Regions from separate parts of the Paenibacillus sp. GCM10027626 genome, predicted to be linked through region 1. Evidence: predicted binding sites of a transcription regulator. Region 1 holds the regulator's gene; each other region holds the start of a gene.

Region 1 (8,030 bases):
CGCGCTTATTTTGGGATGAAGGACGCGCAGCAGGTAGCGGTCATCGAACGGATGGTATTCGATTTGAATATTCCGGTACAAATTGTTCGCTGCGAGACGGTTCGTGAAGCGGATGGGCTGGCGATGAGCTCACGCAACGTATATTTGAATGAACAGGAGCGCAAGCAGGCAGTTATTCTAAATCAGACGTTATCGGCCGCTGAAAATTGGATAAAGGAAAAAGGGATAACGGTTCAGGCTTTGGAAGAACGTATAAGACAAATGATCGGCACTGCAGCTGAAGCCAATATCGATTATGTTGAAATAGCAAGCTATCCTGATTTATCTAATTTGCCAAGAGATACAGCAGTGGCCAATATTTCGGGCCTATTTATTATTGCCCTTGCTGTAAAATTTGGTTCAACCCGTTTAATTGACAATCGGTTGTTTCAGATCGGAGGGTAAGCAGATGTTTAGAACGATGATGAAATCCAAATTGCACCGCGCGACGGTTACGGAAGCCAATTTGAATTATGTTGGCAGTATTACCATTGATGAGGATTTGATGGAGCTTGCTGATATGTGGGAAAATGAGAAAGTGCAAATTGTTAATAATAACAATGGAGCGCGGCTGGAAACCTATGTCATAAAGGGGCCTCGGGGTTCAGGAGTCATTTGTCTGAATGGCGCGGCAGCCCGTTTGGTTCAGCCTGGCGATAATGTCATTATTATCTCCTACGCCATGATGACCGATGAAGAGGCAAGACAGTATGCGCCCAAAATTGTTATTTTGGAGGAAAACAACAAGCCTGTAGAAACCCGCACAGGTGAAATACATGCCACAATCGGCTAAAAGCAAGCAAAGACGTGGCAATGTTGTGTAACGGTTGGAACCGGGTATGAAAAGCTTGCTGGACGCAAAAAATGAGCGTAATGTTTCATCAACTTTGCGGAAGGCGGGGTGTATGGCAATTGTTCCGACATGTATTTGCCACTTTGCATGAAATGCTCGACGAGATTAGAACGCATTATGGTCAAGCAGGACATGAACAAAAGAAACAGTACGCCGAGCAGCTTTCCATGTTAAAATCGATAAGTGATGAATTTATTGAAGAATGGCTTTTATTCGAAGAAAAAATGAGTGAATTTCAAGAACAGCATGCCGCCGGTTCGATGCAGACGAAGCAAGAGCTGGCATCGTCAACGGTTTCAACGGCTGCTGCTGTAACTTCACCACCTAAGGAATCAGAAGGCAAACCGGCCATCCATGTCATTGAAATGAGCGAGCCGGAGGCGGCAGCGGTTTGCAAAGGGCAAGGTTATTTTAAATTATTTATGTTTCGGGAAGCTGCACATCATTTCCAAGAAGCCATCATTATTTCACCTGAAAACAATATGGCACGTTTATTTTTAGCTATGACTTTTATGCATTTGCAGGAATGGAACGAGGCGCAGCGGCATTTTCAACTGCTTGTTGAGCTGACCGAACATCCGAAATGGCAGGCGCTCGGTTATAATGCGCTCGGTTGTATTCAAGCGATCCGGATGAATCTTGAGCAGGCCGAGCTTTATTTCTTAAAAGCGCATGAGGCTGACCCTGCCTTCGCTGATCCATTGTCAAATTTAAAATCGTGCCAGCAGCATGCAGGACATTTATCGCTTTATTTTGGCAGTGGTCAGCTTTAGTTTTGGGGAGAGGATCGAACACGGGATGAATTATGCTGTACTGGATCTGGAAACGACCGGAAATGGCGCCGGCGATGAAATTATACAAATCGGGCTCGTACTGCTTAATGAAGCAATGGAGACGTTAAAAGTCTACAGCAGCTTTGTGAAGCCGACGATCCCGATCCCGCCATTTATTGCGCAGTTGACGGGGATTGACGATGAAATGGTCGAAGCCGCGCCTTCTCTTGAAGAAGTGATGCTGGAGGTTGTGCCGCTGTTGACTGATGCGATTCTGGTGGCGCATAATGTCGGATTTGATGCCGGTTTTCTGAATCAAGCGCTTGACCGCTGCGGCTATATGCCTTTTGCCGGCCGAAGACTTGATACGATTGATCTGTTAAAGATATTGTTTCCGATGCTGACGACCTATCAATTAGGAGCAGTTACAGAATTATTCGGCATTGATCACGGTCAGCATCATCGGGCGGACAGCGACGCAATTGCAACGGGCGAATTATTTGCAATATGCTATCATAAATTGGAGCAGCTTCCTTTACTTACATTGCAGCGGCTTGCCGCGGTATTGTCCGATGAGCTGGATGATCTGTGTTGGTTCATCCAATATTTGACTGCCGAGAAGGAAGCCGTCTCAACGATCGATGCTGATGCCTTCCATTATTTTCGCCAATTTGCCATGAAGGCAGGCGATTGGACGGACGAGCAAGCCCCTCGCAGCGAAGAATGGGATGCCGAAAGTGTAAGCGATTGGACTTTTGAGCAGTTTTTAGACCACGTAAAAAATAATATTCGTGCGATTATACCAGATTATGAAGAACGCGATGCGCAGTCGATTATGTTTCAGGAAGTGTATGAATCTCTGAAAGAGGATCGACATTTAATGATAGAGGCGGGTACAGGGACTGGAAAATCGCTTGGATACCTTCTCCCGGCCTTATATTATGGCGTCAAAGAAAATCAAAAAATCGTAATCAGCACCCATACGATTAATCTTCAAGAGCAATTGCGGCAAAGGGATTTGCCTTTACTACAGTCCGTGCTTCCCTATCCGTTTAGAGCTGCAGTCTTCAAGGGGCGCGGCAATTATTTATGTTTAAGGAAGTTTGAAAGCAAAGTAATCATGAAAGACTTCGCGGCTCCTGTCGAGGACCGGATTACTGCGGCCCAAATGGTTGTCTGGCTTGGCGAAAGCGAGCATGGCGATCAGGAAGAGCTGAATTTAGGCAGCCGCGGGCCGGAATTTTGGTCTACAGTGGCGAGCGATGCGGATTCCTGCTTAAACCGCAGCTGTCCTTGGTTCAAAAGATGCTTTTATCACCGGGCAAAGCAGGAAGCGAACATCGCTGATGTTGTCATTACCAATCATTCTATGCTGTTCACAGATATTAGAGCAGACCATCGTTTGCTGCCGGGATTTGAATATTTGATTGTCGATGAAGCGCATCATTTGGAAGAGGTCGCAAGCAAGCATCTGGGAACGCAAATTTCTTACCATAGCGTGCAGCACCCCTTGGGACGGTTATGCAAAGATGCCCGCAGCGGACAGCTCATTCAATTGAAGCATCAACTGGACGGGGAATCCGAGAAGAGCGCGGCCTGGCAGGAAACGATTGAAGAGATTGTTCCGGTCTTCGGCGATTTGAGGGACGAATGGGACCGGCTGTTCGAGATGCTGTATATGGTGATGAACGGCAGCTCGCAGGAATCTGCCGGTGAAACGGGACAAACCGTGTATCGCTTGCGAACCGAGAAGCTGCCGCAAGGCTGGAAGGACGTTCAAGCGGCCGAAGAGGTTGTCCATGGCCTGTTAAGCCAAGTTATCAGACCGCTTGATAAAATGTTCGCGGAAATGAAGGAAGAGCTGGAAAGTTCTCAGCTGGCGGCGCTCGTTACCGATTTGAGCGGCACGATCAAGGATATGTCACGGGCAAGAGATGACGTGCGTTCATTTGTCCGGGCGGATAAAGCAGATATTGTATATTGGCTTGAGGCCAATCAGCATTTTCGCGCAAAATCGGTTCATATGTTCGCTGTACCGGCTGATGTAAGCGAGAAATTGCGCACTTATTTTTTTGATGTGAAAAAAAGTGTTATTCTTACTTCTGCTACTTTATCGGTGCATAAATCGTTTGAATATGCGAGCGGCCAATTAGGCTTAGCGCAGGCTGAAGATAAAGGAAGTTTAAAAACCGTGCAGCTGCCGTCGCCATTCAATTACCGGGAGCAGGCATTGGTATGCATTCCGCGCAACTTCCCGGTTTTAAAGGGAATGTCGGGAGAGGCGGAATTTATCCAACATCTGGTACAGTCTCTAACAGAAATTGCGGTAGAAACTAAAGGAAGAATGCTGGTATTGTTTACTTCCTATCGCATGCTTAAGCAAGTATACGAGCTGTTAAAGGATGAGCTTGCGCCTCATAGCATCCAGCTGTTAGGGCAAGGAATCGACAGCAGCAACCGCAGCAAGCTTGTGCGCCGCTTTCAACAGCAGGCCGCATCTGTGCTGCTGGGGACAAGCAGCTTCTGGGAAGGAGTCGATATTCCGGGCGACGCCCTTACTTGCTTAGCAATTGTCCGGCTGCCGTTTCAGCCGCCGAATCATCCGCTTGTCGAGGCAAAATCGGAGCTGCTGCAGGCGCAAAATCAAAATCCGTTTCTGAAGCTGTCAATTCCGCAAGCTGTCATTCGGTTTAAGCAAGGTTTTGGCAGACTTGTCCGGACGGCGAATGACCGGGGAATCGTGCTTATCTATGATACCCGGGTCATTGAAACTTACTATGGCAAATACTTTTTGTATTCGCTGCCTGGGCCGAAAATTGAGCATATGCATCTTAATCAAATCGTCCCGCGAATTAGAGAATGGTTGTCCGTGGAAAAAGGGGAAGCAGAGCAATGAAAAAAATTTCTGAAGCCGTCGTTCGCAGATTGCCAGTCTACTTGCAAATTCTCAATGATTTGAATAAGCGTGAGGTGCAGACTGTATCCTCGCAGGAGCTGGGTAATAAGCTCGATCTTAATCCGGCGCAAATTCGTAAGGATCTCGCCTATTTTGGCGAATTCGGACGCAAAGGAATTGGATATGATGTCAATTATTTAATTGAAAAAATCAGGCAAATTTTGAAGCTGGATCAGCCGTTAAGTGTTGGCTTGGTAGGAGCGGGCAATTTAGGCCGGGCATTATGCAATTACAATATGTATCTGAAGGACAATATGAAAATTATGGGTGTTTTCGATGCGAATCCTTCCATTGTCGGCACCGCGATCAACAGCTTGACCGTGCTGCCAATGGAAGATCTCGTCTCCAAAGTGGCCGAATTGAATATTCGCATCGGCATCATAACCGTACCCGCCGGAGCTGCGCAAAATGTAGCAGATCGTTTTGTCGAGGCTGGCGTCAGCGGCATAGTTAATTTTGCTCCGGCTATTTTGCGCGTACCTGACCATATACGCATTCATTACGCTGATTTTACCCGGGAGCTGCTAAGCCTGGCGTATTATTTGGAGAAAGAAGGGGACAACGACAATGAACCGGCTGTGGATTGAAAACGGGACATTCGTAACAATGGATGATGCTCGTCCAATAATAAAAGGGCATATGGTCATAGAAGGCGATCGTATTCAGTATTTGAGCGAGCAGGCGCCCACGATCGAAAATGCAGCGCGCCTGGATGGCCGCGGGCTTGTATTTATGCCGGGCTTAATTAATACGCATGCGCATTCAGCTATGTCCTTGCTGCGCGGCTATTCGGACGATGAAAATTTGCAAGTGTGGCTGGAGCAAAAGATGTGGCCGATGGAGGCGAAATATACCGATGCCGACGCCCGCTGGGGAACAGCGCTTGCAGTCATTGAAATGTTGAAAGCCGGAACGACGGCGTTCGTCGATATGTATGACCGTATGGATATCGTAGCTCAAGTTGTAGAGCAGGCCGGCATGCGCGGTATGCTCACAAGGGGAGTAATCGGCTTGTGCCCGCCTGATGTTCAGACAGCAAAGCTGGAAGAGGCCAAGCAATTCGCCAAAGACTGGAACGGAAAGGCGGGCGGCCGTATCCGGACGATGATGTCTCCGCATGCGCCGTATACTTGCCCGCCGGATTATATTGCGCGGATTATAGAAGCGGCTCATGAGCTGCAAGTGCCTCTGCATACCCATATGTCAGAATCGGCCGCAGAAGTTGAGCAGAATGTGAAGGATTACGGCTGCCGTCCTGTGGAGCATCTGGATAAGCTCGGTTTCTTTTCGCGTCCTTCATTAGTTGCGCATGGCGTACATTTGACGGACGATGAAATTGCGCTGCTGGCTGAGAAGGGAGTGGCGGTTTCGCATAACCCGGCCAGTAATTTGAAATTAGCCAGCGGGGTTGCGCGTGTTCCTGAGCTGTTAAAAGCGGGAGTTACGGTATCGCTTGGAACGGATAGCGCGGCAAGCAATAATAATTTGGATCTTTTCGATGAAATTAGGCTGGCAGCATTGATACATAAAGGTGTATCAGGAGATCCCACTGCTGTTCCGGCATATGAGGCGCTCAAAATGGGCACTGTATATGGCGCTCAAGCAATCGGACAGGCAAGCGATATCGGCATGCTGAAAGTAGGCATGAAAGCAGATTTTATCGCGATCGACAGTGAGCAGCCGCATTTTTATCCTCAGACTGAAATGATTTCTCATTTAGTTTACGCTGGCTCCGGCCGTGATGTAAAACATGTATGGGTAGATGGCGAGCAAGTGGTTCGCAACGGTATTTGTACATTGATTGATGAAGAGCAGGTATTGGCGGAAGCGCAGCGATGCTTTGAAAGGCTGTCACAGCATTGATGCGGATAACAAGATATCGGCGGACACCGGTGCTCACGCCATGGCGGATCACACTAATTATAGCAGCCGCAATTATAATTGCTTTGATTGCATTGAATCAATATTACCGCTACGTGCAGCGCCCATTCTGGGATGAACAAGCGGTTGCGGAAACCAAGGTCAAGGAAGCCGGATTGCTGCAGGAAACCGATCGCGCCGTTAAATATGTATGGGATAATACGGTGTGGATCGTTCACGGCAAGGATGCCGATGGAGACGAAGCTTATGCATGGATGCCGGAGGATGGTGAATCGTCAGTGTTCAAGCTGAAAGAAGGAGTATCGAAACAAAGGTTGGAGGATGCGCTGGCAAAATCAAGAGCGGATGCCAAAATTGAGCATATCAAGCTGGGCTACAAAGACGGCGAGCCGGCATGGGAGGTATTTTATACGAAAAAAGCTTCCGGCAACTATTTCTATGACTTCTTTCGTTTCAGCGATGGTGCATTATTAGTCACCTATACCCTGCCGCAGCAGTAACGGCGGCTCGGCATTACCCGCGGCATCAGCCATTATTGCCATCTATTGCCCGCCCCTAAGTACAGGAGAATGTGATATACTTTCGTATAGCGAATCGTATTGACGTTTTGCTATATGATTAATATTGCATCCTTGGAAGGGGGCTTATTGCAATTATGAAACTACGAATCATACCGATTGCAGTGACTGCAGCGATCTCAGCTGTGCTGCTGTTTGGCGGTTGGTATATTTTTCAGAATATTACGGCATTTCAGCCGCTCGAGCAAATTGTTAAGGACATTCCCGGCGTTGTATCGGCCAAACCGGATATTGGCCGCGATACGGTGACCGTCGATATAACATTTAATGAAGATGCAAATATTCGAAAAGTATACGACACAATAGCGCATGAAGGCAGTAAAGTGATCGGAGATCGCCAGTTGAAGCTCAAAATTGAACAGCCGGACCAAAGTCCGAAGCTAAACGATATATGGGCTGCTTCTTTATTTGATATTGCCCAAGCGATGGAAAGACGGCAATATAAAGAAATTCCCGCTGCGATGCAGAAAATTGCAGCTAGCCATACCGGAGTTTCCGCCGTGTCGGAAATGGACGAGAGTAATGTATATATTACGTTAAAAGACGGCAATGCGGTCAAGTATGTCGTATTGCCGCGCAACCCAGAGCGGATCGGGGTGTGGCCTGATGCATAAGTATAAAAAAGAAATAGCGATCGGATTCATTCCTGTACTGCTTCTTTTTTTGCAGCTGTATATCGGCCTTAATGTCATTCCCATTTTTATTTCCGCCTTGGTTTTGACAGCCCTTATTTATATTGTCCGTTCCCGCGGCAATTTGGCGGCGATCGGCAATGAGCGGCGCAGCAAGCCGAGGCCTCCGGCACCGATGTCATTCGAAGAGATCGGCGGACAGGAGCGGGCAAAGCAGGAACTGATTGAAGCGCTGGATTTTCTTGTTCATGTGGAGCGGATTGCCAAGCTGGGCATCCGGCCGCTAAAAGGGATCTTGCTGACCGGGCCGCCGGGTAC
Region 2 (8,030 bases), on a different contig from region 1:
CCAGCGATATTTGCTGCCGATTCGGCGGGGAGGAATTTGTCATCCTGCTTCCCCATACAGACCAGTCAGGGGCACTGGAAATTGCCGAACGGCTTCGCACGGCGATGGAAACAACGTTAAGTCCTACAGGTAAGCCTGTAACGGTATCGCTGGGCATTGCCCAATATCCGCTGCAGGCGCAAACCGCAGAACAGCTCTTCCAATGCGCCGATGCGGCGCTGTATAAAGCGAAGCGTGACGGCCGGAACCGCGCCGTTGTTGCGGAGGCTTCCGCCGTCCCAATGTAGGCCGGACAGCTGTTTCTATTTCATCTAGACGGAAGCCACAGACGTTATTTCGCCAAAAACCCCTCTTTTTGAAATCTAACGGAAATGGGCGATCTTAATTCGACGTTTTCTTGCGAAATCGGGCTCATCATCGTCAAATAGCGGCGCACAGTTCCGTTACAATTTCAGATTCGTCGATTTTCCGAAAATAGCGCCCGTGAGATCCGTTAGCGTTCGTACATGTGCCAGGAGGCTGAAATATCCAAAAAAGCGCCGATCGCAAGGATCGGCGCTTTTCAAACTTATTAGTAGGCCAGTGTAAACAGACCGTTAATATGCGACAAGTAACGGGCATTACTTGCTTTTTTCATCAAGGAAGCAGGCGTGCCTTTCAGCTCAATGCCGGTCTCGCCGATAGCGCCGATGCCGTCTTTGCGGCCGAGGCTTGCCAGTGTACCCGAGAATACTGGCGAGAAGCTTTCCATTTTGTTGCCTTTGTAGGAGGCAGCGATGTTCGCGCCAACCAGCTCGCCCATTTGCCAAGCCAATTGGGCAGTTGGAGGATACGGACGGCCTTCAGGACCAAATACCACTGCGCAGTCGCCTGCCAGGAATACGTCAGGGTGCGATACGGATTGCAGCCCTTCAGTAACTGTGGCGCGGCCGCGGTTAACTTCGATACCGCAGTTGGCAACAAGGGAGTTGCCTTGAACGCCGCCAGTCCAAACGAGTGTATTGGTTTCGATTGTTCTGCCGTCTTTGAGTGTTACAACGTTGCCGTTCACTTCTGTAATCGGCAGGGCCGTCAGGAACTCAACGCCGCGTGCTTCCAGGCTGGAAGTAGCGCGCGCAATCAGATCAGCAGAGAAGATCGGCAGAATCGATGGCATCGCTTCTACCAGCTTCAGCTGGATGTCTTCGAAGTCAACGCCATTTTGGCGGCAAATAGCCGGCAGCTCGTCTGCCAATTCGCCAACAAGCTCAACACCTGTCAAACCGCCGCCACCGATTACAATCGTAGCATCAGCAGCATCTTTAGTTTGGCTGTATTGACGTACACGCTCTTTAACATGTGCAAAGATACGATTTGCGTCATTCACAGATTTCAGCACGAAGCTGTTCTCTTGCAGGCCAGGGATACCGAAGAAGTTCGTTTCGCTGCCCAGTGCCAGCACAAGGGTATCATAGTCGAAAGAGTAGCCGCTCTCAACGACAACCTTCTTTGCTTCAAGATCAATTTTGTGTACAGTTTCAACTTGTACGTTGATCTCTTTGTTTTTGAACAGCTTTTGCAGCGGCAGCGCTACAGCTTTCTCGGCTACGTTGCCGGCAGCAAGACGGTGCAGCTCAGTAATGATTTGGTGCGTGTCGAAACGGTTGATCAAAGTAATTGTAGCTTCTTCAGGAGTCAGGTGGGCACGAGCAGACAGTGCAGTCAGCAAGCCGCCGTAGCCGCCGCCCAGGATCAAAATTTGTTTACTCACGGTTATCCTCCATTCATTATGTTCAGCTGAAAAATGGCTTTATAATTAGTCTTGCTTTTTTCGCTCGCCCAAAATGTCGAGATACGCTTGTCCGAAGCGCAGCACTTTTTGCAATTCAGGGTCTTTCAGCAAACGAAGCATACCAAACAGACCGATTTGCGCGTCGCTTTGATCAGCACGGTCATTGGCTTCAATCGCGGCAGAGGCATAACCTTTCACTTTTTCTTCAATTGGCTTCCAAACCTCTTGGAAGCCGCTGACCGTATCTTGAATCAGGACGCGGTCGGAAGCAACCCGGTTTGCCAAATCATAAACTTTAGTCATAAGTGCCATCATCTCGGAAAGCTTCGGCAGTTGTTCAACAAGAACTTGCAATGCTTCCTGTACTTCCGGCTTCAGCAGCTGATCCAGCACATCCGGCTTGGCAACCGCTTGAACAGAAGTTTCTTGTTCTGCATTTTGAACAGTCGTCTCTTGCATCTTCACGTATCTCCTTTGTTCATAAAAGTTGTTACAGGACTTTCATAAAGACTAAGCTTATTATTTCACAATTTGCGCGCATTAGTAGTGAAAATAATCACAAAGAAGCTCGCATACTGCAAAAACTTTTTTCCTGTAAACTTCGGCTTTACATATGCCTCTATTATACACCCAATGGGAGCCTTTTTGGCAACAATGTTTTATGAAAGTTTAGGCATTATGAACGAATAACGGACAACTGCCGTCAGGAAGCTGCCCGTTATTCATAAAATGCCTGTCGAATGCTGTCATTTTAGCTGCCATAAAGCAGTATCGAAGGAGCAGCAAGCTAGCCCTTCACACTTCCAAGCACGATCCCCTTCATAAAATACTTCTGCAAAAAAGGGTACAGCGCTAGAACAGGAAGCGCAGCCAAAAAAATTTGCGACGCCTTTGTCGTCCGATCGGATATTTCTGCCAGCGCCTTCATGTCCTCAGCAGTCAAATTTCCGGCTTCTGTAAACATCTCCGTACTAACAACCAATGTCTGCAAATAGGTTTGCAGCGGATAGTTCGATGGCGAGTTCATATAGATCAATCCGTCGAACCAGGAATTCCACTGTCCTACACAAGTGAACAGCAAAATAGTAGCAAGCGCCGGCATAGAAACAGGCACCATTATCTTCCATAAAACTTGCCAATGGGTACAGCCATCTACAAAGGCCGCTTCCTGAATCTCTTTAGGCGTGCCGCGAAAAAAATTGAGGAGCAAAACAATATTGAAGACGGCAACCGCACCCGGCAGGACGAGCGCCCATACCGTATCGAGCAGATGATAGTTGCGAATGACCATATAAGTCGGAATCAATCCACCGCTGAATAAAATGGTCACAAAGAAAAACCATACATAGATCGTGCGCAGCGGAAACTCACTACGTTCCTTGGAAAGCGGGTAAGCCGACATCACTACAATAGCCAGACTAATGACCGTTCCCAGCACGACCCGTTCGATCGATACGAATAATGAAGTTAAAAATTCCGGTTTGGCCAGTGCATACTTGTAAGAGCTAAGCGTGAATTCAACCGGCCAAAGCTTCACAGCACCAGCACTCGCCGCTGCACTCGAGCTGAAAGAAATCGCCAAAATATTTACAAGTGGAAGCAGGCATACAATCGCCAAGCCGATAAGAAAGATATTATTGGCTGCCAAAAACAATTTTCGCCCGCGCGAGTCGTTGAAGCCCATAATCTGGATTCGCCCCTTTCTTTCATCAGAATATCCGGTATCCGGCCAGTCGATAAGCCAGCCAATAGGACACGCTGACAAATAATAAGGAAACGACGGATTTGAACAAACCGACTGCCGTTGCGACCGCATATTGGGCATCTACTAGTCCGAGCCTATAGACGAAAGTATCCAAAATATCGCCTGTCCGGAAGACTAGCGGGTTGTATAAATTGAACACCTGATCGAAGCCGGCATTCAGCACACCGCCCAGCCCGAGTGTAGCCAGCAATACGATGATCGGCAGCATGCCGGGCAGCGTAACGTGAAAGGTCTGTTTCCACCTGCCTGCTCCATCCATGATCGCGGCTTCATAAAGCGTTGGATTAATGCTCGTCAAAGCAGCCAGATAAACAATTGTCCCAAAGCCAAATTCCTTCCAAACATCGGTCGCTACAAGCACATAAGGAAAAGCGGTTTCGTTGCCCAGGAAGAAGACGGGCTTCATGCCGAACCAGGACAACACCTCATTGACCATCCCGTGCGAAGGTGACAAAATATCAATCAATATGCCGCCCAGAATGACCCAGGACAAAAAATGCGGCAAATAGATCAAGGTTTGCACTGATCTTTTTATGCTTGAACGCCTTACCTCATTTAATAGAAGCGCTGTAATGATCGGTGCGATTTGACCGAATATCATTTTCAGCAAAGCGATGTAAATGGTATTCCATAAAATTTGTCCAATGCCGGGAATGCCCAGCATGAATTCGAAATTCTCCCAGCCAACCCATTTGGAGCTGAAAAAGCCTTTGGCTGGAATGAAGTTTTGAAAGGCAATAACGATCCCCGCCATCGGGATATAGTGAAACAGCACCAGCATGACGACTCCGGGCAAAAGCATCAGGTGCAGCGGACCATACTTGCGCCAATGCCGGCTTTTGTTCGCTATCGCTTGCATCGTCATCCGCTCCTTACTGTTTCGCTTTGTACCATTCATTCACTTCGGCCGTAATATCTTCGCCGCCAAACTTGTTCCAATCGGCTACAAACTGGTCAAAGGCGCTAATATCGCTTTGGCCCATAATAATTTTGGTGAACACTTCCTGCTTCATCTTGTCGAGCGTGCTTTTCTTCGCCGCCATCGTCGGTGTGCTCGGTCCGGAATATTGGTCAACCAAATAGAGATCGTTCTTGACATAGTCGCTTACGACGTTCATACCGCCGCCCGGTCCGGCCCATTTATAGGACGACCATGCCAGCCCTTCTTCATTGCTATCGGCAAATTTGCCGGAAAGCCATTTCTGATATAAATCATAATGGTGCTTGACATCGGCAATCGGATTTTCTACATAATGTCCGGCGTCGACGGACGCCTGCACGCCGCGGTGGATATTGATCAGCTCCAGCGGATCGCTAATAATGACCGCCGCAAAAGCTGACACATTAATCTCATTATTTTCGCCGCCATACCAGTACTCCTCCAGACGGCCTTGCGGGCCGTACTGTTTCTCTACTGCGAAATTCATTAATTTCACTAATGCTTCTGGATGCTCGAAGCCTTTGCGCACGACATAGTAGGTGTTGACGGGGACGTTGCCGGAGGTGCTGGCCGGTTTATCGTCAAACGAGATCAGCGAGTAAGGCTTCCAGTCCGATTTCTCCTTCTTGTAATGATCCGTCAGCGGCCACCACACCGCCCCTTCACCGGAATAAAACATGCCAGCCTTATTGCCAGCGATCAGTTCATAGGACTTGGGGCGATCTTTGACGGCAAATTCCGGATCGATCAAGCCGGCTTTAAACAGATCTTGCAGCTGCTTTAGCGCAGTTTTTACTTCCGGCTGCACATCGCCGTATACCAATTGCCCCGAATCATCCTTTAGCCAGCGTCCGGGATAAGCATGATAGCTTTCAAACAAGCCCATCAACGAGCTTAAATCTTTATAGACGCCGCCGAGCCCTGTCGTATCCTTCTTGCCGTTGCCATCAGGGTCCTGATTGGCGAAAGCGTCTGCAATTGCAATGATGTCTTCCATCGTCTTCGGCTCCGGCAAATTGAGCTTTTTCAGCCAGTCTTGACGAATCCAGAGCATTTGAGCTGTTGTTCCGGTGAAAGTGACACCTGGCAAAGCAAGCAGCTTGCCTTCGAACTGTGAAGCCTTCATGCCATTGCCGCCATCATTGACGATCACTTCTTTCGTTTTGGCGGAGGCATATTTCTCGAACACCTCTGTCAAATCTTCCACCATATCGGCATCCACAAGCCGCTTTAGCTCATTTGCGTTTACGGCAATGATGTCAGGAATATCGCCTGAGGCAATGGTGACGTTCATTTTTTGCTCCCATTGCGTTTGCGGAACGCTCCAATTGTTAATAAGCTTAATGCCTAGCTGTGACTCATAATCGCGATACCATTTGTTATTATCGATACTGTCGCCCTTCTCAAATTTGAGTGAAGGCGCCAGCGCGCGGACAGTCGTAACTTTAATCGGCGGGTCGTATTTGCCCATCGGATCAGGCGATTCACTCGTATTTTTATCTTTGTTCCCCGCCACGCCCTCTACCGCTTTCCCGCCGCTATCACTGCCGCTGCAGGCTGATAAAACAAGCATAAGCGCGGCTATCCCCATTGCAAGCCCCTGTCTCGTTGCTCTCCGCATTTTGTTCCCCCTCTTTATTTTCTTGTACAAAGTATAAACCTGCGGGGAACGTCATCGTAACTGGCCGTTTTTTTACTTTCGCTTACCGTTTCTTTACTCATGACCGGTCATCCCCGAATTGATTGCGATAATCCTGCGGGACGATCCCTGCCGCTTTTTTGAAAAACCGCGTAAAGTGGGGCGGAGAAATGAAGCCAAGCGCCGCGCTGATCTCCTGTATTTTCATCTCTGACCGGCACAGCATGCGCTGCGCGGCTTGCAGCTTCATTTCATGAATATGGTTCAGCACATTTTGCCCGGTCGCCTTCTTGAAGGTTCGCGACAAGTAAGAGGGATTGAGGCCGGCTAATTCCGATAATCGGACAAGCGATAAATCATCAGCCAAATGATTTTGAATATAACGCTTGATCGTCTCAATGGTCTGATCGCGCCGTTCCGACTGCACCTCCTGCTGCAGCCTGAATATATTAGCTGCCAGTTGTTCATAGTATTCGCGCAAGACATCGCGTTCCAGCCGCACCTCGGACGGACGAAGCAATGGGGCAAGATCAACCGCAGCAGCCAGCTTTTCCTGCAAGTTAACGCTAAATATCGTACGCAAAAAAACGAGCGACAGAGCCGCTCCGAGCAAATCGGCGGCAACCGTTTCGGCTATTGCCTCTTCCCCGTCCCACAGACGCTGCCACTCCGCTTTGAAGGCATCCGCACTGTTGCCGGACAAGCAATCGCCAATCCGGTCTGCCTTGTGCAGCAGCTTGATGCGATCATGCTCAAGCGTATCGGTGCCGGCATCAATCAGCCCGCTCCGTTCATCCGACTGGCGGCTGCGGGCTTGCAGCAGCGCCCAGCGGTCGGCGATTTCCTCCCACTGACAAGGAGTTGTATCCAGCACGCAGGTAAGTAAAAAATTGAAATTGTCCAGAAATGCGCTGGCTGCATTTTCCGCAAACTCCCTAATCGCAAGGGCAATATCCGCCCAATTAACCGGTCCCATGCCAGACCGCGGCTGCAAAAACCAGGCAATCGTCCGCTTTGTAACAAAAAAATAGCTGATTCGCAGCCAGTTGTATCCGTATTGCTCACTAATTACCTTCATCCCGGCATGCAGCTGCGCCTTTGATACGCCCTGGCCATCAGCTGCCGGCAGCGGCAGTTTGGCCAGCATGAGCATAAGCTGGCTATGCGGCTCCATTTCAATGTGCAGCTCTTTAAATTGCGCCGCCCGCTCCTCCGCAGCTAGCGGCTCGCCCTGCAATAAATCCAGCAGCAGCTCATTACGCATAAGCGGCATCGTTTGCTCCATTTGCAGCAAAGCTTGTGTCATCAGTCCCTCCAGCTTCTGCTCCTCAATAATTTCCTGCGCCGCTATTGCTGCCGTTTTCAAAATAAACTCATGACCTTCGGTCTTTAGCAGATAGCGCGTGTTGTTATGATGAATAGCCTCATACACATAATCAAATTCACTATGTCCCGTCAAAAAGATCACCTTGCAGCGCGGCCATAAAGCATGTATTTGCTTTTGCAGCTCCAGCCCGCTAAGTACAGGCATCCGAATATCGGTAAGCACAATATCAAACTTTCCCCTCTTGGCCCAATCCAAAGCGGCTTTGCCCGAATAGGCCTTATAAATTTCCGCCTCGAAGGGGAGCCGCTCCTGCAGCAGCATATGCAAGCTATCGGCAATATCCGGCTCATCATCCACGATCATCACGCGCAGCATGTCCATGTTCCTCCCGCCATATGCTTAATGTCACTTCCATTCCGCCAAGCTCGCTGCGATCGACCCATACTCCATCGCGCGCGCCGCCATATTTAATCCGCAAACGCCGATTGATATTCAGCAGTCCGGTCATTTCCGCTGCAGCATCATCTGAGCGCAGGCTGATCTGCAGCCGCTCCAGCTTGTCCGCCTCAAGCAAGGCGCCATTATCCG
Region 3 (8,030 bases), on a different contig from region 1:
TTACATTCTGTACGACTTTGGCCATGAAAAGTAAGCCTCCCTAATCCGACTAATTCAGTTGGTTTTAAATACATTTTATCAATGTATGTAAACCATTGTCAATAGCCTCTTTTATATAAAACCTGCTTTCCTGATGCCGAAGCGAAGGCGCGGCTACTTGCAAGCTGCACGCCGGATATGGTTAGGAGGCTGCTGCCACAACCTGAGCGTCATACTTCTTCAGCAGCTGCTCCTCAACCTCTTGCAGCGACATCGCTTTGGACAGTGCAACCTGTTTGCGGGCCGAGCCGCGCTTCTCTGCATCATCTATCGGGCGATCTTCATGCCTATCCGCAAGATGAATAATCGCCTGGCCTTGTTCGACTGCAATCGGACCAACGTTATCGCCTGCTTTCATCGCACCAGCCGCCTGCAAAACTTCATGATCTATAAATGGATCGTCCGAATCGATCATGCCGAGATCTCCGCCAGATTCGGCTGTATCTTTGTCGAGCGAGCGTGTCTGTGCCAGATGTTCAAAGCTTTCGCCGGCAGCGAGCTTATCCAGAACCTCTGCCGCCTCCTGCTTGTCCGAAACGACGATCCATGCCAGCCGATAATGGACATGGGGTTCGAACAAGCTTTTGTTTTCATCTATATAGGCATCTATCTCTTCATCCGAAACTTCTACCGTCCGCGTAGCAATTTTCTCCAGCAGCAGGCGATATGCCGCCTCTTCCCGAACGGCGTCAGGCGACATGCCAAGCTGCGATTGCATCACGGCATAAAATTGCTCCTCACTTTCATAACCGGCTATCATTCGGTCCAGTTCGGACTGCAGCTCCTCTGGCGACACCGCGAGTTCATACGCGTCCGCCTCCAGCTGAATTGCAGTACGAACTAGCATTGTACGCAGGACCGTCTCTCCATATTGGAGCTCGAGCTCGCGTTGAAAAGCCCCTTTTGTAATGACTTCGCCGCCGATAACGGCGGCAATGCCAGCAGATGCATTGCTGCTATCTCCGCCGTTGTCCACTTCTCCCTCCGAAGCGATTGAAGGATCAGAAGGAGTTAGCACCCTAGTTACGACAACAACAGTCAGTACAATGAAACATATGGCCTGAAGCGTCACAGCGCCTTTTAATACCCGATCCTTCTTCATACGATTACTGCACCATCTTGGATTTTGCTTGCGCCAGCAGCTGTTCCAATTGCGGGCGGTTGAACGTATAAGCTTCGTTGCAGAAATGACATACAATTTCCGCTTGCCCGTCTTCTTCAATGATCTGTTGCAAGTCGTCAGCACCCAAGCTGATCAGCGTTCTTTCGACACGGTCAGCGGAGCATTGACATTGAAATTTAATGTCAAGCGTGTCCATCAGACTGACGTCATCGCCTACAAGAAAACGCAATATTTCGTCTGGCGTTTCCCCTTGGTCAAGCAAAGCCGTTACTGGCGGCATTGCGGCGACAGCCTGCTCCAGCCGCGTAATCTCCTCGTCCGTAACGCCAGGCATTAATTGGACGACAAAACCGCCGGCATGCAGTAAAGAGCCGTCGCGATCCACCAGCACGCCCAGGCCGACGACAGAAGGCGTCTGCTCCGAAGTCGCAAAGTAGTAAGTAAAATCTTCTGCCAGCTCGCCGGAAATAATCGGAATACTTCCCCGGTAAGGCTCTTTCATGCCGATGTCCTTAGTGACGTGTATATAACCATTGCGGCCGACAGCACCCGCTACATCAAGCTTGCCTTGAGCATTGCTCGCCAAGTGAACGTCCGGATGCTCGACATAGCCTCGCACTTCGCCATCGGCATTGGCATCAACGACAATCTGGCCGAGCGGCCCGTCGCCCTTTACCTGGATCGTCAGTTTTTCTTTTCCCTTCAGCATCGCGCCCATAATCGCTCCTGCAGTAGCTGTACGCCCAAGCGCCGCTGTCGCTGTCGGATGCATATTGTGCCGCTGTCTGAGTTCCTCGACGAGACGGGTTGTCCGAACGGCAAACACCCGAATTTTCCCGCCCCAGGCCATGCCGCGCACTAAAATATCCTTTTCCAACTTAATCCCTCCTTATTCCTGATTGCGCTCATAAATCAGGCGCAGCCCTTCAAGTGTAATTAGCGGATCTACCAGATCAATTGTTTCCGATTCGCTTGCAATCAATTCCGCCAAACCGCCTGTCGCGATCACCTTGGGGTTTACATTGAACTCGCGCCGGATTCTGCCGACGATCCCGTCCACTTGTCCCGCATAGCCAAAAATAATCCCGGCTTGCATCGAAGTGATCGGATTGCGGCCGACTACGCTTTTGGGCTTGACCAGCTCTATGCGCGGCAGCTTCGCTGCCCGTTGATACAGCGCCTCTGTGGAAATGCCGATCCCCGGAACAATCGCTCCACCCAAATAATTGCCGTTCTCATCGATGAAATCAAACGTAGTCGCCGTACCAAAATCGACGATGATCAGCGGCGCCCCGTATTTCTCGACCCCGGCAACGGCATTTACGATGCGGTCAGCGCCCACTTCGCGCGGGTTCTCATAGCGAATGTTGAGTCCGGTTTTGACGCCAGGCCCGACAATTAGCGGAGTATGGTGCAAATACTGGCGGCACAGCTGCTCCAATGTCCGCATAAGCGGCGGAACGACGGAGGAAATAATAACCCCTTCGATCTGCTGCAGCTTTACCCCGGCAATATGGAACAAATTGTGGATCATCACGCCATATTCATCGACCGTTCCCGATCGGTTGGTGCTTAGCCGCCAATGATGCAGCAAGGTCTGTTTTTTGTAAATGCCAAGCACGATATTCGTATTGCCTACGTCTACAACTAAAATCACACTGACGGTCCTCCCTTTTTCTCATTCAAATCCAGACTGATGTCAAGGGACTGGAAGGAATAGGTGAGTCCGCCAACAGAAATAACATCAACTCCGCACGCTGCAATGCCGCGAATCGTCTCCAGTCTCACACCTCCGGACGCTTCCACAATAACATGCGGAGATTGCGATTTAATACGCTGGGAGGCCTGTCTCATCTGCTCATGGCCCATATTGTCGAGCATGATAATATCCGCGCCGCAAGCAAGCGCTTCGTCCACCTGCTCCAGCGTTTCTGTCTCCACCTCAATTTTCATCGTATGAGGTATTTTCGCCCGAGCGGCAGCAGCCGCTTGTGTAATGCCGCCCGCACCTTTAATATGATTATCTTTAATCATGACCGCATCATACAGGCCAAGACGATGGTTGAAGCCCCCGCCTACACGTACCGCATACTTCTCCAGCAGGCGATGGCCGGGCGTCGTTTTGCGCGTGTCAGTCAAACGAACCGGCAAACCTTCCAGAGCAGCAACAAATTGCCTCGTCTTGGTAGCGATGCCTGACAAACGCTGCAGCAAATTGAGTGCCAGCCGTTCGCCCGTAAGCAAGCTGTGCGTGCGTCCTTCCGCTTCTGCCAATACCGTCCCCTTGGTGACAGCGGCGCCATCTGCTATTTGGGCCGAAAACGCAATCGTCGGATCGACAATTTGAAATACAAGACGTGCGACAGGCAGACCGGCAACAATACCGTCTTCCTTAACATGAATAACGGCTTTGGACCGGCTTTCGGCCGGAATCGTTGCCCAGCTGGAAATATCGCCGGTGCCGATATCCTCGGCCAGCCAGCTTTTTATTTGCTCCCGCAGCGCAAGCTCGCCCCCGCCAGCTACAATTGCACTCAGCTCCGTATCATAATTCCCCATTTGCAATCCGCTCCTCTGTCACACCAAATTCCCGGTGCAATACCGTATGTTTTTGCCAATTAACGTCATCCCGTTCAGGGAAATCCTCACGCGCATGCGCGCCGCGGCTTTCTGTACGCGTCTGGGCCGCCTTCGTCGTCAACAATGCACAGGTTAATAAATTGGCAAATTCAAATTCCTCTCTTAACCGCAGCACCGATTGAAAAATAGGCAAATGGCGCTGAAGCTCCTCCAGCCCTTTTTCCAGCCCCTTGCCGTCACGCCGCAAACCCACGTAGCGGACCATTATTTTTTGCAGCTTCAGCCGCTTCTCAACGACTGCTTGCATCGGTGTATTCTGGCGTGCAGGCATATGATCCGCCTGGCTGGCTGTCGGCGTAACCTGACAACGATCGAGAGAGTTGATGCGGCCTACAATGCGGCGGCCGAACACAATGGCCTCCGAGAGCGAGTTGCTGGCTAGGCGGTTCGCGCCATGCACGCCCGTAGACGAGCATTCGCCGCATGCGAATAATCGGGCGATGCTCGTTTCTCCGTTAAGGTCGGTTTTGACCCCGCCCATCATATAATGCGCAGCTGGCGCAACAGGAATCCAGTCTGTCGTCAGATCGAGCCCATATTGCAAGCAAAACTCGTAAATATTAGGGAAACGATGCTTGATCATCTCAGGCGACTCATGCGTAATATCCAAATAGACGAATGTCGATTTCGTCTCTTCCATTTCAGAAACGATCGCACGCGCCACTACATCGCGAGGAGCAAGCTCGAGCAGCTCATGATACCGTTCCATGAAGCGCTCGCCTTTAATATTGCGAAGATATGCCCCTTCGCCGCGCACAGCTTCCGAAATTAAAAACCGCGGCGCTCCCGGGTAACAAAGCGAAGTCGGATGAAACTGAACAAATTCCATGTCATGAATGTATGCGCCTGCGCGGTATGCCATTGCAATGCCATCGCCAGTAGCTACATCGGGATTGGTCGTATAGCGGTATAATTGCCCTGTTCCGCCTGAACAAAGAACCGTCGCTTTTCCCCGAACAAATAACCGCTGGCCGTCCGGCTTTTGCACAATCGCGCCGCAGCATTCTCCGGCCTCAGTGACAAGATCAATCACAAAATGGTCATCCCACACTTCAATTTTCGGATCCGCTACCGCTTTCTCCGATAATGCCCGGACGATTTCAAAACCAGTGGCATCGCCGTTGGCATGCAAAATCCGCCGCTGACTGTGAGCGCCTTCCTTGGTCAAAGCAAAGGTACCATTCTCCACATCAAACTGCGTACCCATTTTAATTAAATCCCGCACGCCTTTTGGCCCTTCGTGCACAAGTACATCTACTGCCTCAGGCAAGCATAAGCCTGCGCCGGCAACTAACGTATCCTGCCGATGATAAGCCGGTGAATCATCTTCGGAAATAACGGCTGCTATTCCCCCTTGAGCATAGCGCGTATTGCTGTCCATCAGCGATTTTTTGGTAATCATTAGTACATCATTGGAGGAACTTGCTTTTAATGCGGTAAAAAGGCCGGCAATGCCGGCCCCTATGATAATTACATCCTTTTCAATGACGGGCAGTTCGTCAATTGCTACATCTATTAAATAACGAGGAACCATCGGATTAACCTTTCCTTTCTCTGGAAAGAGAGTAGCGCATGTTACTTCACTTGTAACATGCGCTCCAAGGATAGACGCGCTTTAGCGGCGACATGCTCTGGAACATAAATTTGCGGCTGCATCGTTTCCAAACATTTCACAAGCTTTTTCAGGTTGTTCACCTTCATGTTCGGACAAACGAGGTATTTGGTTGCAAAATGGAAAGTTTTATCCGGGCTGTCCATACGCAGCTGATAGCCCGTTCCATCCTCTGTACCAACGATAAATTCTTTGCGTTCCGACTCTTTGCAATATTTAATAATTGCCGTCGTACTGCCTACAAAATCGCCAAGCGCCACGACTTCAGGGCGGCATTCCGGATGCACCACAAACTCCGCGTTCGGATACTTGGCTTTCATTTCTTCTACGTCCTTGACAGTCAGCATGTCATGCGTGTTGCAATAGCCTTCCCAGATGATCATTTTCTTGTCCGTCTGCTGCTGTACGTAGTGTCCCAGATTTTTATCAGGAACCCAAATAATTTCATCTGCATCTACAGAGTTGACAACCCGCACTGCATTGGCAGATGTACAACAAATATCTGTCTCCGATTTTACTTCGGCTGATGAGTTAATGTAAGTGACAACTTTGGCATTCGGATGCTGATCTTTCAATTTGCGGAGACCGTCAACATTGACCATGTCAGCCATCGGGCAGCCCGCGCGCTCATCCGGAATAAGGACCGTTTTGTTGGGCGCCAATATTTTCGCACTTTCACCCATAAAGTGAACGCCGCAGAAAACGATCACCTCCGCATCGGTCTGCGCTGCTTTCTGAGCCAGCAAAAACGAATCGCCGCGGAAATCCGCAACCTCCTGTATTTCATCACGCTGATAGTAGTGAGCAAGTATGATGGCATTACGTTCTTTCTTCAATTGCATCAGGCGTTCACGCAATTCGCGCTGCTGTTCCGCTTTGCGTTCCAATGCCAATGCTTCCATGGATGTCCTCTCCTCTTGTTTACTTGGTAGCCTACTTTGTGAACAGATGCACAAACTAATCGACGAGTTGTCATTAGTGTGACCATTCACAATAAATTCATTTAATTAAGAATAAATTTACACGGGCGTCGTACAACTGTCAACATAGATGAATAAAGAAAAACCCCCATGCATCCAAGCAAAGGATAGCATGAGGGTGCAGAGCGCTCAAGATGGACCAATTTGCCCTTTTACAGGCTGTATCGCTTCCCGCCTTGATTAGCCTTTATTAGATCCCTGATCATCTGGACCGTTGTCCGGATCTACTGTCGTTTCGCCAGGCTCGCGTGTCTGAATGCGGACCTTTACTCCGCCAAGCGTATCAACGATTGGCTCTGTAGTCGGCTCATCCGTTACTTGCTCATTGCCTTCCGATCCATCGCCGTCCAGCGATCCCGTATCGATCAGGCGCTTGATTTGCTCAATCTCCAGTGTCTCTTCTTTCAGCAAGGTTTGAGCAATCAAATGAACTTCCTTCGATTTCTCGGTCAGCAACTGCTTAGCTTTTGTGTAACAATCATTGATGATGCTTTGCATTTCCTGATCAATCTCATAAGCGATTGCGTCGGAATAGTTCTGTTCGTGGCCAATGTCGCGTCCAAGGAATACTTGGCCCTGCGAGCTTCCGAATTGCATCGGCCCGAGCTTGTCGCTCATCCCGTATTCCATGATCATGCTGCGTACAATGCCGGTAGCCGATTTAAAGTCGCTATATGCGCCGGTGCCGATTTCGCCAATGAACAGCTCCTCGGCTACACGCCCGCCAAGCAATCCGGTAACCTTATCCAGCAATTCCTGCTTTGTAGTAAGCATCCGATCTTCCTTCGGCAGCATAATGACATAACCGCCTGCACGTCCGCGAGGAATAATGGTAACTTTGTGCACCATATCGGCATGCTCAAGGAAGTAGCCAATAATGGTGTGTCCGGCTTCGTGGTAAGCCACGATCCGTTTCTCGCGGTCGCTGATGACGCGGCTTCTTTTTTCCGTACCGACGATAACGCGGTCAATCGCCTCGTCAACCTCGACCATGGCGATGTCTTTCTTGTTGCGGCGAGCTGCAAGAAGCGCTGCTTCGTTCAGCAGGTTCTCCAGGTCTGCACCGGTAAAGCCAGTCGTGCGCTTCGCAATAACATCCAGCTTAACGTCTTTGTTCAGCGGTTTGTTGCGCGCATGAACATTAAGAACAGCTTCGCGTCCTTTTACATCCGGACGGTCAACGGTAATTTGCCGGTCAAACCGTCCCGGACGCAGCAGCGCCGGGTCAAGAATATCAGGGCGGTTCGTCGCAGCTACGATGATGATGCCCTCGTTAGCCCCGAATCCGTCCATCTCTACGAGCAATTGGTTAAGTGTCTGCTCGCGCTCGTCATGCCCACCGCCGAGTCCGGCGCCGCGCTGACGGCCTACAGCGTCAATCTCGTCAATAAAAATAATACATGGCGCATTCTTCTTCGCATTTTCGAACAGGTCGCGGACACGTGATGCGCCGACGCCGACAAACATCTCTACAAAGTCAGAACCGGAGATGCTGAAGAACGGCACACCCGCTTCCCCTGCAACTGCCCGTGCAAGGAGTGTCTTACCTGTTCCCGGAGGACCATTGAGCAGAACCCCTTTCGGGATACGTGCACCAACAGCAGCAAACTTGCGCGGGTCCTTCAAGAACTCGACC
Region 4 (8,030 bases), on a different contig from region 1:
TAAACGCCCAGCCGTCGCGGCCAGCTTTAATGAAGAAGTGAACGGACAGCAGCGCCATCCCCGCCAAAATCGGCACCATGCCTGGGCTTAGTCCGTTGGCAGTAAACATATCAGTCTCAAAATAGCTCAGCACGACGAACAACAGCAGCACCGCACTCGTCCATTTGCCGATTTTTAGCGCTACTGCGCGCGCACGGTCACGCAGTACGCCTTCTGTCTTGAGCGACAGGAATAAGGCGCCATGCAATACAAAGAGCAAAACAATACTGACCCCTGCCGTGACCGAGTAAAGCGAAATCAAATCCCAGAATGAACCGACATAGTTCATATTTTCGTCAATCGGCACGCCCTTCATCAGATTGGCCAGCGCCACGCCCCACAGCAGCGCAGGCAGCAAGCTGCCGAAGAAAATAACCCAATCCCACGTGGAACGCCATTTCGTATTCGCAAGCTTACTGCGGAATTCGAAGGCGACTCCGCGGCCGATCAATGCCAGCAGCATTAAAAATAAAGCCATATAAAACCCGCTAAACAACGTTGCATACCAGTTCGGGAAAGCGGCAAACATCGCCCCGCCTGCCGTAATGAGCCACACTTCATTGCCATCCCAGACCGGGCCGATCGTGTTGATCAACACTCTGCGTTCCGTATCGGTCTTGCCGATCAGCGGCGTGAGCATCCCGACTCCGAAGTCAAAGCCCTCCAGAAAGAAAAATCCGACGAACAGCACTGTTATTAAAATAAACCATAGCGTCTCCAGCATCCGCTTTTTTCCGCCTCACTTTCGCTTTCGTATTCGTTCTATAAAGTCGCAACAGGGGAACCATCCGCCGGTTGTTCATGACCGCTCTGCTCGCCGGTATCTGCACCTTTGCGTACAGTCAGCACGACCAAATAAACGAACACCGCAGCCAAAATACCGTACACGAGCGTAAATCCGATTAACGATGTAGCAACCATACCGGAAGATACGAGCGGCGACACGCCCTGCTCAGTCTTTTGCAGCCCGAATACGATCCATGGCTGGCGGCCGACCTCAGTCATAATCCATCCCGCGGAATTCCCGATAAACGGAAGGGCAATAGCCGGAAGCATTAGTCTCAAGTATTTGCGCGATTTTTCCAGCTTGTTGCGGATAACCGCCCATGTGCCGAACATGCCAAGGAAAATCATCGCCATGCCCGCCGCGACCATAATCCGGAAGCTCCAGAACGTTGTCTTCACCGGCGGGATATAGTTGCCCGGGCCATATTTCTGTTCATACTCGGCTTGCAGCTCCTGAATGCCAGGCACGCTGCCAGTCAGCTTATTGTACGAAAGAATACTGAGCGCATAAGGGATATCGATCTTGAAGCCATTTTCCTGCTTCTCTGTATTGATCGTGGCAAACAGCGTCCACGGCGCGCTCTCGCCGCTCGTTTCCCACAACGCTTCGGAAGCAGCCATTTTCATCGGCTGCGATTGCATCAGATGCTGCGCCTGGCTATGTCCGGCGAATGCAGTCAGCAGGCTGGCAACAAGCGCCACGACAATACCGATTGTAAACGATGGCTTAAACACATCCAGCTGCTGCTTGCGCAGCATTTTGTACGCACTGATCCCGGTAATAAACAAAGCGCTGGTAGCAAGTGCTCCGTAAATAACGTGCGGAAACTCTACCCATAGCTGTTTGTTGCCCAGCAAAGCGAAGAAATTCGTCATCTCTGCGCGGCCATTGGCAATCTCAAAGCCGACCGGCTCCTGCATGAACGAGTTGGCGCTCAAAATCCACAGCGCCGACAAAGTCGCGGCAATGGCAACCAGCCAGATGCAAGCCAAGTGAACTTTCTTGGAAAGCCGGTCCCAGCCGAAAATCCAGATGCCGAGGAACGTCGACTCCATAAAAAATGACACCAGCGCTTCAACTGCCAGCGGCCCGCCAAATACGGCCCCGACAAAACGCGAGTAGTCCGACCAGTTCATCCCGAACTGGAACTCCTGAATAATGCCTGTCACGACGCCGACGGCAAAGTTCAGTAAAAAGATTTTCCCCCAAAATTTTGTCATTTGCTTGTATTTGTCGTCTTTTCTGACGACGTACAGCGTCTGCATAAAAGCGATCAAATACGCCAGTCCAATGGACAACGGCACGAACAAAAAGTGATACACCGTCGTAATGCCGAATTGCCATCTGGCCAGATCCAATGCTTCCACATTAACAGCCCCTTTCAACTAATCCTCATTATAGAACCGCGCCCAGTGCTGTTATGTGATTTTAATCACAATCTATGGATACAATTTTGAATTTTTTGTTCACAACGTCAAATCGTGTACAATTAGAGCATTACCCGACAGAGGAGGACATAATAACGATGGAACGTGAAGAACTGTCTGCGCTCTGGCGCCAGGAAGGCCGCAAATATGCCGCGGATATAAATGAGTTTGTGCGAATTGGCATGGCGAGCAATTGGCAGCAAAAGCAGCAGGAGCCCGAAGAGGACAAGCGTCACCGGCTGGCCGGCCAAGTGCTGAAGCAAATTAAAGCAGCCAACCAGACTGGAAGCATCGCAGAGCTGCGCGAGCAATTCCCGCCCGCAACCTGGCCTTTTACTAATTCATTCAGTGATAAGATGCAAGCTGTGGAGCCGATTGCTGTTATGGATAATGGCGGCATTCTCGTTCAAATCAGCAATTCTGCCAAGCCGCAAATTTATATCGCCGATGCGAACAGTATAGAAGTATTCACCAACATATACAGCGCAGGCGTCTCCCCTGACGGAAACTATATCGCACTGGCCGACGATAAGGAGATTCGTGTGATCGCGCAGCCGGACCGCAAGCTGCAAGGAACTGTAGCCGCCCGTTATGAGTGGACCGCACTGCAGCGGCGAATGAAGGAAATATTGCCGGAATACGAGTCGCTCGCCGATCAGGATAAGCCAGCAAGCCACCTTACAAAAATCGTTCCTTTTTCCGGCGGCCAGTCCCTATTGCTCGTATCAAGTGCGGGAACCTTTCTCGTAGAGCAGGAGCAGGTTACACTCCTCCATCCTGACCCAGCCATTTATGGGGCGGCTCACGAGGACGAGGATGAGGAAGACCGCTATATCGGTGACGCCATGGTGCACGGGGCGGTGTCGCCCGATAACCGCTGGATCGCCTACGGCGGCCAGTGCAGCGAGCATCTGCTGCTGGACGTGGAGAAACGGGAGGCTTATCGAATTGAGCCCTTATCCAGCTACCCTCACTATTGCTCCTTCTCGCCTGACAGCAAGGAGGTTTGGTTCAATGCTTGCCATTTCTACAATGGAGAAACGATTAAAGTTACGATCAGCGAGCTGACTGATGATCCGGCGGACGCCGCCGCGGACAAGGAATGGCCGAGCGTGAATGACGAGATGCGGGTCTATGCCGCGGCCCCGACATCGCAGGGGCAAATTCTCGGCGACGCTTACGGTTACTTGCGGTTGATCAGCAGCGAGGGCGAGGAGCTGTGGCGGCATTTTGTCGGCAGCACGATTTCCGGCCTAGCTGTGTCGGCCGATGAAGCGCTGCTTGCCGTAGGAACCTATGGCGGCATGCTGCATTTGATTGATTTGCAAAGCGGAGAAAAGGATGCGTTTACGATCGGCACCGCACCGATCAAGGAAATTGCCCGCTGGATTCTGTGGAAGGATGAGCCGCCGCTGCGCTGGTAGCCACCCCACCCCACAGCCAGCCGGAAATGTTGCACAAAAGAGTTCGGACGAGCATAACTTCACTGGTTCCGTTGTTTGCCCGCAAGCGCCGCGAAAATCGGGTAAAAAGCGTAAATAACGGGTCGGCCGACTAAATGGATTTTCTACAGTTCGTTTTTTGTTTTGCTCGCTAATTAGTCGGACTAGATGGAAAATCTACAGTTAGAATGGGAGATATAGATTAGAAGGCTCGATTTGGCCCGAACTAGCTGGATGATTTCCAGTTAGATTGAAAAAAATCATCTTTTCTGGGTATTTACCTACATAAAATCCAATTAGTTTTTGGAGGAAAGGAAGACAAGCACAGATTTTAGTTTTGAAAGCCGTTTTTTCAACACATATTCGGACTGCTCCCCCCGTCCCCCCAAAAATATTGCACCCGAAGCAGTATTGATACTGTTTCGGGTCTTGTTGCTGGCGCCTTGACTATACCGCACTGGTTGCTGGTGTTCCCAAATACTTCTATAAAAGATTCAAAGATCGCAACAGGATATACCTGCATAATTTTCCCTGAATTTTGAAACAATTTGTCGCATTTCAGGGAGTTTTGTCTTATAATAGTAGGAAAATTATACTATTTGAGGTGTCAAATGAAATCATTTCCCACGAAATCCTTCCTATCTCTAGCATTGTTTGCATCTGTTCTATCAGGCTGCTCATCCGGTAGCGGCGCCTCTGCAGACGAGATCGAACAATTAAAGAAAGAGATCGCTACGCTTAAAGCGGAAAATGAGCAGTTGAAAAAAGACAACAAAGCCTCCGGACAAAAGCAGGACGAAGCCGGAAAATCTGACGCAGAAGCGCCTGAAACCAAGCAGAAACCGGAGGAGCCCAAAGGAGATGCTCCGCTGATTCTGGAGGCCAAAAAGCCATTAACGCTCGAAAACTTCGCCGAATTAACTGTTGCCAGTACAAAGTTTGCCAAGAAGATTATCCCGTCCAATCCGGGAACGTTTTATACTTATTATGAGTCCAAAGAAGCCGATATGACCTATTTGGCGCTTACACTGAAAATCAAAAGTCTGCTGGAATCAGGAAAATCGGCAGATGATTTCGCGGATGTAACCATCAAATACGACGACAAATATGAATATCGCACGTTCTCAACGATCGAGAAATCAGGCGGAGAAGATTTTACCTATACCAATATCACTAGCATCGAGCCGTTAAAAACAGGCACGCTGGTATTTTTGGCCGAAGTGCCGAAGGAAGTGGAGAAAAGCAAGCAACCGCTGGTCGCATTCATTACCATAAACGGGAAAGAGTATGAGTACAAAATCCGCTAAGTTATAAGTTATCAAAAGCAGGGCCAGACATTCTGCACACGAATGTTTGGCCCTGCTGCTTGTTTTCTTGACAAGCAGCAGGAGTACCCCGTACCCCTGCATCGCCCGTCAAATAGTTGACGATCGGGCTTGGCTGCCGGGTCAACATCGCCCCGTATTGCCAGGCCAAGATTGCTCAGCTTTCCGTCTCGCGCAGCGCATCGGCAGGAGATAGCCGGAGCGCCGCGCGGGCCGGCCCAATATTGATGAGCACAGCTGTAATAACCAGCCCGATCAGCAGAGGCACAAGCAGCTCAAATGGATAATCGATTGAGAGCGGCTGCTCATGAGGCTTTACGCTCTGCTTCGCCATCCTGAAAAATACAGCCGCCCCGCTCGATCCGATCCCCCACCCGATCAACAGGCCGGCAATCGCCATCATCGAACCTTCCAGCACGAACATCCGGCTCATCTGCTTGGCGGACAAGCCGATACAGCGCATCATCGCAATTGCTTTTCCCCGCTCATGTACAGCGCGGAACTGCACGATCGCCAGACCGAACAGGCCGATCAGGGCAGATAACGCGGTAAAGCCGATAAAACCGCGCGATAATTGGCGGTTGACCATCTGCTCCCCCAATTGCTCCGCATAGGGCGCCTTGAATGTCAAAATACCGTTCATAATTAAGCGATCCTTCAGCTGCTGCATCACCTCTACATTCCGGTAATCAAATTGCAGCAGCACAAAGCCCATTCCGTGTTGATTAGGCCACTTGAATCCGTAAGGACGCAAGTCCTGATGTACAGATTGATGGACATATGTCGCATCATATACTTCTAAATTCTCATCCTTCGCTGAGTTTGAATCTGCAAAGCCAGCGACGGTAAAGGCGCGTTCGGTCAAAGGCTGCCACTGCTCATTCGTAGCCCTCAGCTTGTCTGCGTAAACCGGAAGCACAATTTTGTCCCCGACGCGAACAGCAGCACGAGAATTGTCATCCTGGTCCCACCGCTTGGATATGGGAAGAACGATATAGCCGGGATCGCTCATCACCTTCGCCCAAGCCTCATCGTCGCTCTTGAACTGCGGGTCCCGCTCAATAAGCCTCAGCTCTCCGCCTTGCAGCAGTTCCTTCGTCACCGGCACGAACGCTTGCGAGAATCCCCCTTCATCTGTCAGGAGCATATAAGGCTCAACAGCCGCAATCGAGCTCACATTCGCTGTTATCCATTCATCCTCGTTTGCCAAACGAAGAATAGCATCCTTCTGGGCTGCATGGTCATAGATGATATATCCCCCGTACCCCAGCATCGTCATATTATTACGCTCAACATCGTTGGCACTGAGCATCACCGCGGTTATATTTGCAGTAAAGGTCAATGTCATCATAACAAAGGCAAATAATAATGCGACGGTTACCGTCCTGCCTCTGTTGACGCTCAAATACTTGATCGCCAGTCCGACGGAGACAAGGGGAAACCCGGTCCATTTCAGGACATTGCCAATCCATGAGGAGCAGCGCTCTATCAGCCACAGGGCCAGGATAACCGCCCCGATACAGCCGCCGATCCACAGCAGCAAAATCGTCCCAATCTTATCGCCGCTGGGTACGGAGTTGGTCAGAAGGGCCGTATACAAATGCGCTGCAACGACAGCCAGACTGCACCAGATCACGAGGCTGATTCTCTTCCGCTTCCGGACAGCACGAGCGGGGACTGCGCCTCGCAGCATCTCCACGATCGAGACACGGCCGGCCTGACGTACCGCGCCTAGCGTCACCAAGCCAAAATAAATTAGCGCCGAAACAAACAGCAGCACAAAGCCGCCAAGCGCAATATGAGGCTCTATCGGAATGTTCGCCCCGCTCATCTGCGACAATTGCTCGGCATATTGGCCATAGAATAGCTTGATTAAACCATAGCCGCCGGCTGTTCCCAGCACGGTGCCGATCGTAGCGCTGAACAGCGAAAGCAGCAGCGCTTCCGCGGCAAATATGCCGCGTACCTGTCTCTGCGAAAGACCGATTGCCCGTAAAACGCCAAACAAATTTTTCCGGGATTCGGCAATCATAATAAGCACCTGGCGTACCATAAGCGCGCTGGAGACTACAGCGACACTGCTGATCATCGCAATGATAAGCCCAAAGTTCAGCTTTTTCGTCCTGCTGGTCGCTTCGGATTTCAACATGCGGACATCGAATTTCGAGGCGTCCTTTCCGCCGATGAAAAAGGGAAAGATGTTAACCGGGACGCTCGGGTCGGTGCTTCCTGCAAGCAGGGTATGGTACCCTTCCTTCAGGCCGCTTAATTTGCGGGCAGCCTGCTCACTGACGATAACTGTACCGCTTGCAGCGCCATTGGCGCCGCGAAACCCGATAAGACCGGCTTGCTCATGCGTCGCCGCCATTCGAATCTGGAACAGTACCGGGTTGCCGGCATAATCGGTTAGCTTGATGGCGTCGCCTTCCGTAAGCCCGAGCGTTCGCGCGGTCTCATCATCGATGATCACCTCATCATCACGCAGGCTGCCGAGCTGCAATGCCTGCAGCTTGGCATCGAAATTCGCCCCCTGGCTGTCCGCAAAGCCCAGCATCAACAATCCACTTTTGCTTTGACGTCTTCGCTCGTCCTGATCGCCCGTCTGAGCTATGGCAACTGTTTCACCTTTAATAATCGGTAAAATACGTACCGGATCGCTGTTTGCGGCATATGGCGCAATAATCTTCTCCGCCTCTTCAGCGGTAAACACGGCCGAAGATTTCTGCTGCAGCGGCGCCAACTCCCAGTCGACAGGGCCGAAGCGCTTGTCTACCCATCGTTGCCCGCTTTCCTTGACCGATTCATAGTTGATAAAGGAGACGGAGAGCAGCATCGTCCCGATCGCTCCGGCCAATGCGGTCAGCAGCGTCTGCTTCCAATGGCGCTTCATGTTCTGCCAGGCCATCTTCCATACTAGCCGCGAGCCGATCATGACTGCATCCCTCCGTCATGAACGATACGGCCATTCTCCATGCGAATGATCCGCTGCGCCCGCGCCGCCACATTCCGG

What was found. Region 1 encodes Rex, which represses fermentation and respiration genes when NADH is low (regulators of the CRP and FNR family bind a similar motif). Its sites were predicted from a motif close to TTGTGAAATATTTCACAA; they were not measured.
Region 2: the regulator Rex is predicted to act here: its motif matches at 2,316-2,333, upstream of ACFQ0N_RS11350 (DUF1641 domain-containing protein).
Region 3: the regulator Rex is predicted to act here: its motif matches at 6,353-6,370, upstream of nadA (quinolinate synthase NadA).
Region 4: the regulator Rex is predicted to act here: its motif matches at 2,247-2,264, upstream of ACFQ0N_RS09250 (cytochrome ubiquinol oxidase subunit I).

Annotation. Positions count from the first base shown of each region.
Region 1 covers NZ_JBHTHC010000002.1:180,516-188,545, forward strand. The annotation lists gene panC (pantoate--beta-alanine ligase) at 1-444, shown strand, start outside; gene panD (aspartate 1-decarboxylase) at 449-832, shown strand; gene ACFQ0N_RS04630 (tetratricopeptide repeat protein) at 952-1,665, shown strand; gene dinG (ATP-dependent DNA helicase DinG) at 1,691-4,561, shown strand; gene ACFQ0N_RS04640 (redox-sensing transcriptional repressor Rex) at 4,558-5,208, shown strand; gene ACFQ0N_RS04645 (amidohydrolase family protein) at 5,189-6,484, shown strand; gene ACFQ0N_RS04650 (cell wall elongation regulator TseB-like domain-containing protein) at 6,484-7,002, shown strand; gene ACFQ0N_RS04655 (hypothetical protein) at 7,158-7,694, shown strand; gene ACFQ0N_RS04660 (AAA family ATPase) at 7,687-8,030, shown strand, end outside.
Region 2 covers NZ_JBHTHC010000004.1:364,218-372,247, forward strand. The annotation lists gene ACFQ0N_RS11340 (sensor domain-containing diguanylate cyclase) at 1-287, shown strand, start outside; gene ACFQ0N_RS11345 (NAD(P)/FAD-dependent oxidoreductase) at 572-1,750, opposite strand; gene ACFQ0N_RS11350 (DUF1641 domain-containing protein) at 1,796-2,230, opposite strand; gene ACFQ0N_RS11355 (carbohydrate ABC transporter permease) at 2,559-3,455, opposite strand; gene ACFQ0N_RS11360 (ABC transporter permease) at 3,481-4,395, opposite strand; gene ACFQ0N_RS11365 (extracellular solute-binding protein) at 4,409-6,097, opposite strand; gene ACFQ0N_RS11370 (response regulator) at 6,195-7,817, opposite strand; gene ACFQ0N_RS11375 (sensor histidine kinase) at 7,792-8,030, opposite strand, start outside.
Region 3 covers NZ_JBHTHC010000032.1:45,273-53,302, reverse strand. The annotation lists gene cysK (cysteine synthase A) at 1-25, opposite strand, end outside; gene ACFQ0N_RS35140 (peptidyl-prolyl cis-trans isomerase) at 182-1,141, opposite strand; gene hslO (Hsp33 family molecular chaperone HslO) at 1,146-2,039, opposite strand; gene ACFQ0N_RS35130 (type III pantothenate kinase) at 2,052-2,819, opposite strand; gene nadC (carboxylating nicotinate-nucleotide diphosphorylase) at 2,816-3,721, opposite strand; gene ACFQ0N_RS35120 (L-aspartate oxidase) at 3,708-5,336, opposite strand; gene nadA (quinolinate synthase NadA) at 5,378-6,316, opposite strand; gene ftsH (ATP-dependent zinc metalloprotease FtsH) at 6,575-8,030, opposite strand, start outside.
Region 4 covers NZ_JBHTHC010000003.1:507,123-515,152, forward strand. The annotation lists gene cydB (cytochrome d ubiquinol oxidase subunit II) at 1-763, opposite strand, end outside; gene ACFQ0N_RS09250 (cytochrome ubiquinol oxidase subunit I) at 802-2,193, opposite strand; gene ACFQ0N_RS09255 (WD40 repeat domain-containing protein) at 2,352-3,677, shown strand; gene ACFQ0N_RS09260 (bZIP transcription factor) at 4,307-5,002, shown strand; gene ACFQ0N_RS09265 (ABC transporter permease) at 5,178-7,952, opposite strand; gene ACFQ0N_RS09270 (ABC transporter ATP-binding protein) at 7,949-8,030, opposite strand, start outside.